Regions from separate parts of the Bacillus altaicus genome, predicted to be linked through region 2. Evidence: riboswitches for the same ligand, from Rfam matches in the RefSeq annotation. Region 2 holds a riboswitch; the other holds the start of a gene.
The links. A riboswitch is a leader RNA that binds a small molecule or an ion and turns the genes downstream of it on or off. The one in region 2 is predicted to bind S-adenosylmethionine.
Positions count from the first base shown of each region.

Region 1 (5,658 bases), 1.6 Mb from region 2:
GATAGCCGGATTAAGCTTGAGGCTTGTATGTATGGACTTGTTATGGGATTATTATTAGTTGCAATTATGTTTACATTTGCTTCTTATAACGATATTATTTCGAGTCATAAATTTTTATATTTGTTTTCAAGAATTTCACCGAAAGTTGCATTGTTAACGATGATTACAGTGCGATTTGTTCCTTTGTTTATTAGGCGGTTAAAGAAAATTACACTCGTCCAAAAAACGAAAGGTGTACAATTAGATTCAGGTTCACTCATTGAGCGTATAAAAAATGGAATGAAATTACTGCAAGTGTTATTAGTTTGTTCGTTAGAAGATGCACTACAAACAGCAGATTCTATGCAAGCTCGTGGATTTGGTGTAACGAAGCGTACGACATATATTCGATATAGAATGGAAAGACGTGATTTGTACACACTAAGTTATTTAAGTATTCTATTTATAGCTTCATTCATATTTAGTTATTATGGCGGAGGGAAATTGATTATTTATCCGAAAGTGGAATCAATACTGTTCCAGCAATACGATGGAATGATGTTTTTCCTATTTATGATGTTTATTAGTTTACCAATTATGATGGAAGGAAGGGAATGGATATGGTGGCGCATGCAGAAATAAAGAATTTATCATTTATATATGCTGATGAAAATGAAGAAGCGTTACAGCATATTTCTCTTTCTGTTCAAAAAGGAGAATTTATAGTACTTGCTGGTGGTTCCGGCTCTGGGAAGACAACTTTATTGAAGCATTTCAAAAAGGAGTTACTTCCAATTGGCACGCGTTCTGGGCATACATATTATGATGGTGCTTTATTAGAAGATGTACCAGATTTATTATCTGCACAAGAAATTGGGATGGTATTTCAAAATCCAGAAAATCAGCTCGTAATGGATACAGTTATTCAAGAATTAGCATTCTCGTTAGAAAATATCGGGCTACCATCACATATTATTCAAAAAAGAATAGCGGAACTTATTAGCTTTTTAGGATTTCAAGATTTGTTACATCAATCTGTTCATACTTTATCTGGTGGTCAAAAACAACTAGTAAATTTAGCAGCAGTATTAGTCATGCAGCCGAAGCTACTATTACTGGATGAACCGACAGCGCAGCTAGATCCGATTGCTGCGAAAGAGTTTTTAGGATTGTTAAAACGTATTAATGAAGAACTTGGAATTACGATAGTTTTAAGTGAACATCGTTTAGATGAAGTGATGTCGCTAGCGACTCGTGTCGTTTGTATGAATAACGGGAAAATTGTTTACGATGATATTCCTAAAAGTGTGATAGCGAACATGTGGGAAGTAGAAAAGTTCCGTCCATTCATTCCGCAAATTCCAAGATTGTTTTTAGAGTGGAATGTAGAAGATATTCCATTTACAGTGCGCGAAGCGCAAATGAAAATGAATGATTTTTCAGCGATATCATATAGGAATGGGCAAGTAGAACAATGTGAAAAGCAAGAAGTAGTTTTAAGTGCAGAACATATATCTTTTCAATATGAAAAAAATAGTCCACTTATTTTACGAGATTTAACAGTGAACATCGAAAAGGGAAAATGGACAGCTCTAGTTGGGAAAAACGGAACTGGGAAGTCTACACTGTTAACGATTTTAGCAGGATTACAAAAAGCTAGAAGAGGTAAGGTAAAGTGGAATGGAAAAGTGATACATAAAATTGATTCGAAAGAACGATTTAAAAGTATAGGGTACGTATCGCAACATCCGTACTATCATTTTACATTTGATACAGTATGGGAAGAGGTTTATGAGCGTGCCCATGAATTATATGGCGAAGAGGGAAAAGTAATAGCAGAAGAAATGTTGAAAAAGTTCTGGTTAGATTCACTTAAAGAGCGCCATCCACATGATTGTAGCGGCGGAGAGCAACAATTACTCGCATTATGTACAACGTTATTATCAAAGCCAACTTTATTATTACTGGATGAGCCGACAAAGGGACTCGATCCATGGAAAAAGGAAAGAATAGGAGAGCTATTTAAACAGTTGCAAAAAGAAGGTACAACAATTGTAATGGCAACGCATGATATTGAGTTTGCAGCGAAATACGTTGATCAATGTATGATGTTATTTGACGGGAAAGTTATTATGAATGATGCACCGAAAGAGTTCTTTAGTGGTAACTTCTTTTATACAACATCTATTAACCGATTCATCCGTAGAGAGTTGCCATTTGCATTAACGTGGGAGGATGTGTACGAAGCGTGTCCAAACGATATGTTGCATTTATAATATTTGTTTTTGCCGTTGTAATATGTACACTACTCTTTACGACTCTTATTATGGACGGGTATTACATGGTAAGTAGTTTGTTTTTATTAGCTATCATTATGTTACCTTTCTATGTCCGTTTTGAAAGGAAGGCGTTTGTTTCACGTGAAATTGTTATCGTTGCTGTGTTAGCGGCGATTGCAGCGGTTAGCCGGGTACCATTTTCTATTTTACCGAGTGTACAACCGACTTCTTTTGTCATTATCGTTTCTGCAATTGTTTTTGGGAGTGAAACTGGCTTTATGATTGGGGCAACGGCGGCTATTGTATCTAACATTTTTTTAGGACAAGGTCCGTGGACTCCGTGGCAAATGTTCTCTTGGGGCATGATCGGGTTTATAGCAGGATTACTCCGAAATACATTTTTGATGAAAAAACTATGGGGACGACTCATATATGGATTTGTCGTTGGATTTCTATTTGGCTGGATTATGAACTTTTGGGGACTTCTTGGCTTTATACAGGAAGCAACGTGGGAAACAGTTATTGCTTACTATGTCGCAAGTTTTTCATTCGATCTTAGTCACGCGATATCGAATGTTATTTTCCTTCTGTTATTTAGCACGTCATGGATTACGATCCTCACAAGATTTAAAAAGAAATACGGTATATTAGATGAGCATAACGTGACATAGAAAAGCATACTCATATAAGGTAGGGTCGCGACTTACATATTCGTTTGCCTCTTTCATGCTTCTTACATATTGTAAGGAGCATTTTTTATTGTCAAAAAATAGATTCAATATATATCCGTTATTATATGAAATTATTTGTATAATAGTAGGTGAGAACTATTTTCAAGAGGGAGGTGTATAGTTAATGACGTTAGTTATTCCGAAGCAACATGGAGCATGGGCGATGCTTGTCATACCATTTCTATTAAGTGTATTACTTGGTAAACCTACTTTTTATCATATTCCACTGTTTTTAGCCTGGTTCTTTATCTATCTAGCTACTTATCCATTTCTTATGTACATAAGGCAAAGACGAAAAAAAGAATTTCTACACGCTGCAATTGTTTATTTTAGCATTGCATTCGTATTTGGGATGATTTCTTTATTATATGAATGGCGAATTCTTTTATTCGCAGTATTAATGATTCCATTGTTTATTGTAAATATGTATTACGCTCGTCAAAAAAATGAACGAGCATTACTAAATGACATTTGCGCGATTATAGTGTTCTGTATGGGTGGTTTAATAAGTTATTATTTCTCAATGAAATTTATTGATAGAACAGCATTATTCATTGCGCTTATTTCATTTCTATATTTTTTAGGAAGTACGTTTTATGTGAAAACGATGATTCGTGAAAAAAACAATTCGAAGTATCGTTTTATATGTTGGGGATATCATATTGTATTGACGGTAATTGTATTTGCTATAAATCCATGGTGTTCACTCATATTTGTACCAAGTGTAATTCGGGCCATTATGTTGTATGGCAAAAAGATTTCTATATTAAAAGTAGGGATTTTAGAAATTGTTAATTCTGTATATTTTTTAATAATAACGGTAATAATGATGAAGTATGCCATTTAGAAAAACTTCCCATCTTTTGATGGGAAGTTTTCATTCTTGTTCTAAAATATGAACGGTATAATCGCATCTTTGTAATGCTTGTTCTACAGCGTAAAGGGATTGTTCAATACGTGCACGATTAAAATCTTCTTCAACAGTTTGTAATGCATCTTCTAAACAATGTTTCGCTTCTTGTAATGATTGAAAAGAATCTTGTACGTATCCACGAGCATTCTTTTTCAACGTAGTAGCCTCCTTTTGTACATCTTTTTGTAGTATGAACAATAAAGAAGAAAATATAATTTTTATATTTATTTGACAATTATAATAAAATTACGTATAGTTAAATTTAAAGTGAATATTTTCTTATCCAGAGAGGTGGAGGGACTGGCCCGATGAAACCCAGCAACCGCGATGCAGGTGCTAATTCCAGCAGAACATATTTGTTCTGGGAGATAAGACGAAGATATACGTAACTTCTTCTTATCGGAGAGGTTTTTTTGTTGCAAAAAAACCGATTACGAAAACATATAATAAGAAGAAAGGGGTTGCGAAGTACTGTGACACTCGAAAAATACGTAAAACTGCGTAGTACAGTTTATGAATATATGATAGAGCAAGATAAGCCAATATCATTGTTAGATATTCAAGAACATATCGTTTCGCATCATGAAGGAAAATTCACTAAAAAAATGTTACATCAATTTTATTTATCAAGACTATTAGATGAACTCAAACTGGATGGGAAAATTACTTTAGCTGATGATGAATATCGCTATGCTGAAAAAGGGGTATTTTATAAAGCGGGAAAAGGGAGCTAGGCTCTCTTTTTGTCTTGAAATAACGAAGTATGTAGAGTAAAAGACTGCTAAAGCAGCCTGATACAAGGGAATGGGTGTTGAGTGTGTAGTGTCAAAGATTGAATGTGCCTGAAAGAGGCACTTCATATCGGCTGCAAATGAAAAGAGACACCTTCGCCGAATAGGTGTCAGTCGTTTTGTCACGTAGACTCGCTACTTGACAGTTATTAGAATAACATGCAGTATTTTGGAAGTCAAAAGGGAATTAAAGGAAGAGGTGTTGTGATGTATGCGTACTTATTAAAAGATATAACGAAATCGATTCCAAAGTACATTATAGATAGAGGATATGAATATTATGAAGAGGGACATGTAGAAGATGTTGAAATACACGACAAGAAAGTATTTGCTTTCGTTACTGGAAATGCAGGAAACTATGAAGTGATTATTGATCTTGAAGATTTTACAGAAAGTAGCTGCGAGTGTCCTTATGAAAATTATTGTAAACATATGGCGGCAGTTGTGTATGATATTCAAGGTGCTGGTGAGAGTACGGTTAAAGAGAAACTGAACGGTTTAGAAAAAGAAGAGTTACTAACAGTATTAAATCGTTTGTTACAAAGTTCGAAAAATGTGCGAATTGTAGAGAAGATGTTAAAGAAGGGGAAACTTTAACTAAAGAAGGAGTTGTTTTGTAGTGAACGTACTAATTATATACGCTCATCCTAATCCTTCAAGCTTAAACGGGGCGATTTTAGAGCATGTGCAAAAAGGACTTGGGGAAACAAATCATTCTGTTACAATACTTGATTTGTATAGAGAACAATTTGATCCAGTGCTTGTATTTAATGAAGAGAAAAAAAGACGTGATTTATTACATGAAGAAGAGACGGAGCGATATAGAGAATTAGTGCAGAAGGCGGATATTCTTCTTTTCATATATCCGATATGGTGGTGGGGCATGCCTGCTATTTTAAAAGGATTTATCGATCGTATTTTTGTAGCTGGATTTGCTTATAAATATGAGGGATCATTACCGAAAG
Region 1 is NZ_CM143394.1:2,393,224-2,398,881, forward strand. Features, by position in the region: gene ACE38F_RS12495 (energy-coupling factor transporter transmembrane component T) at 1-621, shown strand, start outside; gene ACE38F_RS12500 (ABC transporter ATP-binding protein) at 594-2,255, shown strand; gene ACE38F_RS12505 (ECF transporter S component) at 2,228-2,929, shown strand; gene ACE38F_RS12510 (YwiC-like family protein) at 3,114-3,836, shown strand; gene ACE38F_RS12515 (hypothetical protein) at 3,867-4,058, opposite strand; SAM riboswitch class I at 4,179-4,277, shown strand; gene ACE38F_RS12520 (hypothetical protein) at 4,316-4,636, shown strand; gene ACE38F_RS12525 (SWIM zinc finger family protein) at 4,901-5,290, shown strand; gene ACE38F_RS12530 (NAD(P)H-dependent oxidoreductase) at 5,313-5,658, shown strand, end outside.
Region 1: it holds a riboswitch for S-adenosylmethionine, as region 2 does, so the genes downstream of both, ACE38F_RS12520 (hypothetical protein) here and ACE38F_RS03955 (methionine ABC transporter ATP-binding protein) in region 2, are expected to answer to the same signal.

Region 2 (5,658 bases):
AATAACAGCGTGCGGCACGTTAGAAGCACCAACAACAAGCTTATTCTCCTCTTTCCCCCCGCAGGCGGCTAATGTAAATACAGACAGTGCTGTAACAACTGACAGTATAATCTTTTTCATATGATGTCCCCTTCTCCCCTATAGTTATGTAGTTAGAAAAAAGAGCCGGCATACACCAGCCCTTCTTCAAACGATTATTCTTTTACAGGAACAACTGCCCCTTTATATTCTTTATTAATAAAATCTTCAATTTCTTTAGAATGCAGCACTTCTACAAGAGCTTTAATCTCTTTTTTATCTTTATCGCCTTTACGAACTGCTACGATGTTAGCATATGGAGAATCACTACCTTCAATTGCAATTGCATCCTTTTCTGGGTTTAATTTCGCATCAATTGCATAGTTAGAATTAATTAGAACTGCATCGCCTTCTTTATTGTTATACACTTGTGGTAATAAACCCGGCTCAATATCCGTTTTGAACTTTAAATTTTTCGGATTATCTGCAATATCTTTCGGAGTCGCTTTAACTGGATCTACTCCGTCTTTAATTTTTAAAACGCCTTCTTTTTGTAAAATTGCTAAACCACGTCCATGATCAGCAACAGAATTACTCATAATAATTGTCGCCCCGTCTGGAAGTTCTTTTAAGCTTTTATATTTTTGAGAGTACACGCCAATTGGTTCTAAATGAATTTTCCCCGCTATTTCAAAATCATATTTTTTATCTTTAATTTCTTTTTCCAAATACGGAATGTGCTGGAAGTAGTTTGCATCTAATTCTTTATCCGCTAACGCTTTATTCGGTAACACGTAGTCCTGGAATTTTTTAATTTCTAACTCAATTCCTTTTTTCTCAAGTAATGGCTTTGCCTTTTCTAAAATAACCGCATGAGGTACGTTAGAAGCACCAACAACTAGTTTCTTTTCATCTTTATCTTTCCCACCACAAGCAGCTAGACCAAAAATTGAAGTTGTAATAAGTGCTGTAAGTAATAATTTTTTCATTTGAAATACCCTCCTGTTTTTCATTATCTTTTATCTATTCGAGTCGTTAAACTATCACCAATCCACTGAATGAGAAATACAACTAGTAATACACAAATTGTCGCAACGATTGTTACATCGTTATTTCCTCGCTGGAACCCTTCTAAATAAGCAAGTGTTCCAAGGCCACCAGCACCAACAACACCTGCCATTGCCGTATAGCCTACTAAAGCAATTGTCGTTACCGTAATACCAGATACTAATGCCGGTAACGCTTCTGGAATTAATACTTTCAAAATGATTGTGCTTGTTTTTGCTCCCATTGCTTTTGAAGCTTCAATTACACCTTTATCAATTTCACGAAGTGCGATTTCAACCATTCTCGCGTAAAATGGTGCCGCTCCAATAATTAAAGCTGGCAGCGCTGCACTCGCTCCGAGAATTGTTCCAAGAAGAATCTTTGTGAATGGGATTAATAAAATAATTAAAATGATGAACGGTATAGAACGGAAAATGTTTACGAACGCTCCAATCACCGTATTAATCGCTTTATTTTCCCATAAATTATCTTTCGCTGTCATAAAGAGTAATAGTCCTAAAATAAGTCCTAAAACAAATGTGGCAAGCGCTGCGATTGCCGTCATATATAACGTTTCACCAGTTGCTTCTAACATTTGATTCCAATCAACATTTGCGATTAACTTATCCATGTGCAATCACCTCCAGCTCTACTTGATCTTGATGAATTCCTTCTATTGCTTGCTGGATCGCTGTTTCTTCACCATTTAAATGAACGACTAAACTTCCGTAAGAGCCGTTATTCGTTTGTGCGATATTTCCTTGCAAAATGCTAACTTCTATATCACCACGCTGCATTAACCTTTGAAGTACCGGCCTTTCTACCGCTTCACCGACAAACTGCAAACGAATTACTTTTCCATCTGGATACTTTTCTATTAAACTTTCAATCGTTTCATTCGTATCTTCAGAATCAGTTAACTGCTGTACAAATCGTTTTGTAATGTCTTGCTGTGGATTACGGAATACGTCAAGTACTGGACCCGTTTCTACGATCTTCCCTCTCTCCATTACAGCAACACGATTACAAATTTTGCGAATAACGTGCATCTCATGTGTAATCAATACAATGGTTAAGCCGAGACGCTTATTAATATCTAATAATAAATCTAAAATTTGATCCGTTGTTTCTGGATCAAGAGCTGACGTTGCTTCATCACATAAAAGTACTTGTGGATTATTTGCTAACGCTCTTGCTATCCCGACGCGCTGCTTTTGTCCACCACTTAGCTGAGATGGGTACGCGTCTCCTCTTCCCTCTAATCCAACAAGATGAATTAACTCATCGACACGTTTTCTTCTCTCCGCCTTATCGACACCTGCAATTTCAAGTGGGAATGCGATATTTTCACGCACAGTTCGTGACCAAAGTAAGTTGAAATGCTGAAAAATCATTCCGATTTCTTGTCTTGCCTTACGAAGTTCATTTCCAGTAATCGCTGAAATCACACGATTCGCAATTGTAATTTGGCCAGAAGTTGGTTTCTCTAACTGATTAAATAATCTGATTAACGAACTTTTCCCAGCACCACTATATCCGATAACACCAAATATTTCGCCTTTCTCTATTTGTAAGTTGGCGTTATCTACAGCAGTGACATCACCGCTTTTTGCCTTATATATTTTCTTTACATTTTCTAATAAGATCATGATGCTCACCCCTCTTTTGCTTGGACAGACTCCGCATTTTTTTATTTTTGATACGTGTAGTCCATCGTTATAGCTCCTCTTATTATTTGAATATCCTCCGCATTCAAACAACAAAAAACCTTTCCGCTTCTAGAGAAGCAGAAAGGTTTATATGCGTATATAACAACATTATCCCTCTCTCTCATCTCTCAAAGCATTTGCTTTGCAGGAATTGGCACCATTTCAACATAAGTTGACGGTTGCCGGGCTTCACAGGGCACAGTCCCTCCACCTCTCTTAATAAGAGAAATCAGATTAAATTTTCGTCTGATTTAAAATTTATGAAATTGTCTATATTTTATGAATTGAATTGTATCAATATCCACACGCCGTGTCAACAGAAATTTCCGCAAAAAAAGAAACTTCAGAATTTTAAGCCCCGACTGACATCGGTTTACATATATGAAACATCGATTCAACTAATAACATCGTTCGATACGTTCCAGAATATTGTACCCGTCCATCACTCATTAACGTTTGCAACCTCATATTTCCAGTCACTAATTTTTGTACATCCTCTTCCTCTAAACAAACGATTTGTTCCGTTCCTCTCGCCTCTTTCAAAAGTTCTATATAATCTCTTGAAATTTGTAACGAACAGCATTCATCTCCAAAACGAAAATTAACAGTTCTTTCTCCTTGCCTTAAAAGCGGTTCTAAATGATATTGACCATTAGCGTAATTTACAAATGATTGAAGCAAAGAATATAATTTCATCCTAAACCACATCCCTCATATCACTTTCTATTACATACCATTCCCTCTTATTAAAGAGCAATCCTGTTACTTTCGCTCGACAAATACTGTATCTATCACGCATGTCGACATATTTCCCAAGAAATATGTCGAGGCGGCAAAAACTTTGCCGCCTACTTTAATTCCGTATATAAATATTCAACCGAATGAAATGCATATATTTTCTTCATCAGTGTCCCATTTTCAAAAACAAGTAAACACGGTACACTTTCTATCCCATACTCTTTCGCTAAATGCGGGGCATAATTTAAATCTAACATCCCAATTTTCAAATCTTCAATCGTCATCTCGACGACCGTTAACATCTTCTTTGCTAACTGGCATGTTCCACACATTGGTGTATACACATATAACACTGTTTTTTCTTCATTTCCTATTAGGTCTGTAGCTTCGGCACCTGTCCAATCAATCACTTCTATCATTCCTTACCGTAAATATTCTGTATAAACGTCAATGTCAGCTCCCCATAATACATTTGCTAAATGTGAAGAAGGTGCAGTCGCCACCTCGCGATACGAGCGATCAATATAAATATGCTCTGCTTGCGGAAATTCTTTTCGGAATTGTTTCCTTAACTTTTCTCCTGCATCATCAGCATCCACTAGCACATATACGTCCTTATCAAAAAGTTGATCAATGAGCTCATCCATTTTCGACAAACCAATTGTACCATTTGTACAAACAATTTCCACTGGTTCACGAATAATAGATTCAATCTTTCTTCTATCCGATTTACCTTCTACAATAATGACTTTTTCCACATAAATCATATGTCATCACCCGATCACCATATACTATACAACCTTTAACTTAGTATATAGTATATTCGTTATTTTCATGTTGTTTCCTGTTTATTTTTGCAAAAGAAAAGCAGAAGCGGCTCGTTCAGAACAAGAGGGCATTGGAACTCCTGAACTAGAGGCGCTCTTTGCCTCAAGTGAAGGAGTGAAATGACCGACTGTTCTAGCCGCTGGAGGTGGACAATGAAAAGCGCAAGCGGCTCGCTCAGATTGTGAGGGGGATGGAGCTTCTGACGTAGAGGCGCTTTTTGCCTCGCAGGAAGACGCGAAGCCACCGAACAATCTAGCCGCTGGAGCTGGATCATAACGAAAAGCGGAACCGACTGTTTAGCCCTGTTGGCTAAGGTTCTTTCGTACAGAAGAGGCCTTTTGTCTTCTCGTACGGAAGGTTCTTAGACATGAAGGGCTAGGAGGTGGCTAAATCGGCATAAATCCTCAACGAAAAACGTTCTCCTATATAATAATTAATATATATGTTTTTAAATTCATTATGTACACAACATAAAAAAGGACAGCACAAAGGCTGTCCTTTTTCTTCGACTATAATTAGTCTTGGTTTGTCATTTCTGCATATTTTTCTGCAGTTAATAACTTCTCAACTTGGCTTGCATCAGAAAGTTCAACTTTAACCATCCATGCACCCTCGTATGGAGATTCGTTAACTAGTTCTGGTTGGTCACTTAATTCTTCGTTTACTGCTACAACTTTACCACTTACAGGTGCGTATAATTCAGAAACTGTTTTAACAGATTCTACGCTTCCGAATGGCTCGTCAGCTTGGATTGTTGCACCTACTTCAGGAAGTTCAACGAATACGATATCGCCTAACTCACCTTGTGCAAAATGAGTAATACCGATAACAACCGCATTACCTTCTGTTTTTACCCATTCGTGTTCTTCAGAGTAACGTAAATTATTTGGAATGCTCATGACTGTACCTCCAGTGAATGTATTAATTATGTAAAAATACCTTATTGGTATTTTTTCCACGCACTTTCAAACTGCTCTTCGTTAAAACCAAGTGTTACACTCGTTCCATCTGTTACAATTGGACGTTTAATTAACATGCCATCAGATGCTAAAAGCTCGTACATTTCGTCTTCGCTTGCATCCTTTAACTTATCTTTTAAACCAAGTTCGCGGTAACGCATTCCACTTGTATTAAAGAATTTTTTTAATGGTAATTCACTTTTCTCATGTAAATTACGTAAATCTTCTTTTGACGGTGGATTTTCAACAATATGAATCATCTCATATGCTACATCGTTTGCCTCAAACCATTTCTTTGCTTTTTGACATGTGCCACACTTTGGATATGAATAAAATGTTACTGTCATAAATTCACCTAC
Region 2 is NZ_CM143394.1:782,320-787,977, reverse strand. Features, by position in the region: gene metQ (methionine ABC transporter substrate-binding lipoprotein MetQ) at 1-120, opposite strand, end outside; gene metQ (methionine ABC transporter substrate-binding lipoprotein MetQ) at 195-1,007, opposite strand; gene ACE38F_RS03960 (methionine ABC transporter permease) at 1,031-1,696, opposite strand; gene ACE38F_RS03955 (methionine ABC transporter ATP-binding protein) at 1,689-2,714, opposite strand; SAM riboswitch class I at 2,893-3,000, opposite strand; gene ACE38F_RS03950 (hypothetical protein) at 3,126-3,470, opposite strand; gene ACE38F_RS03945 (thioredoxin family protein) at 3,623-3,931, opposite strand; gene ACE38F_RS03940 (toprim domain-containing protein) at 3,935-4,279, opposite strand; gene gcvH (glycine cleavage system protein GcvH) at 4,856-5,239, opposite strand; gene ACE38F_RS03930 (arsenate reductase family protein) at 5,281-5,646, opposite strand.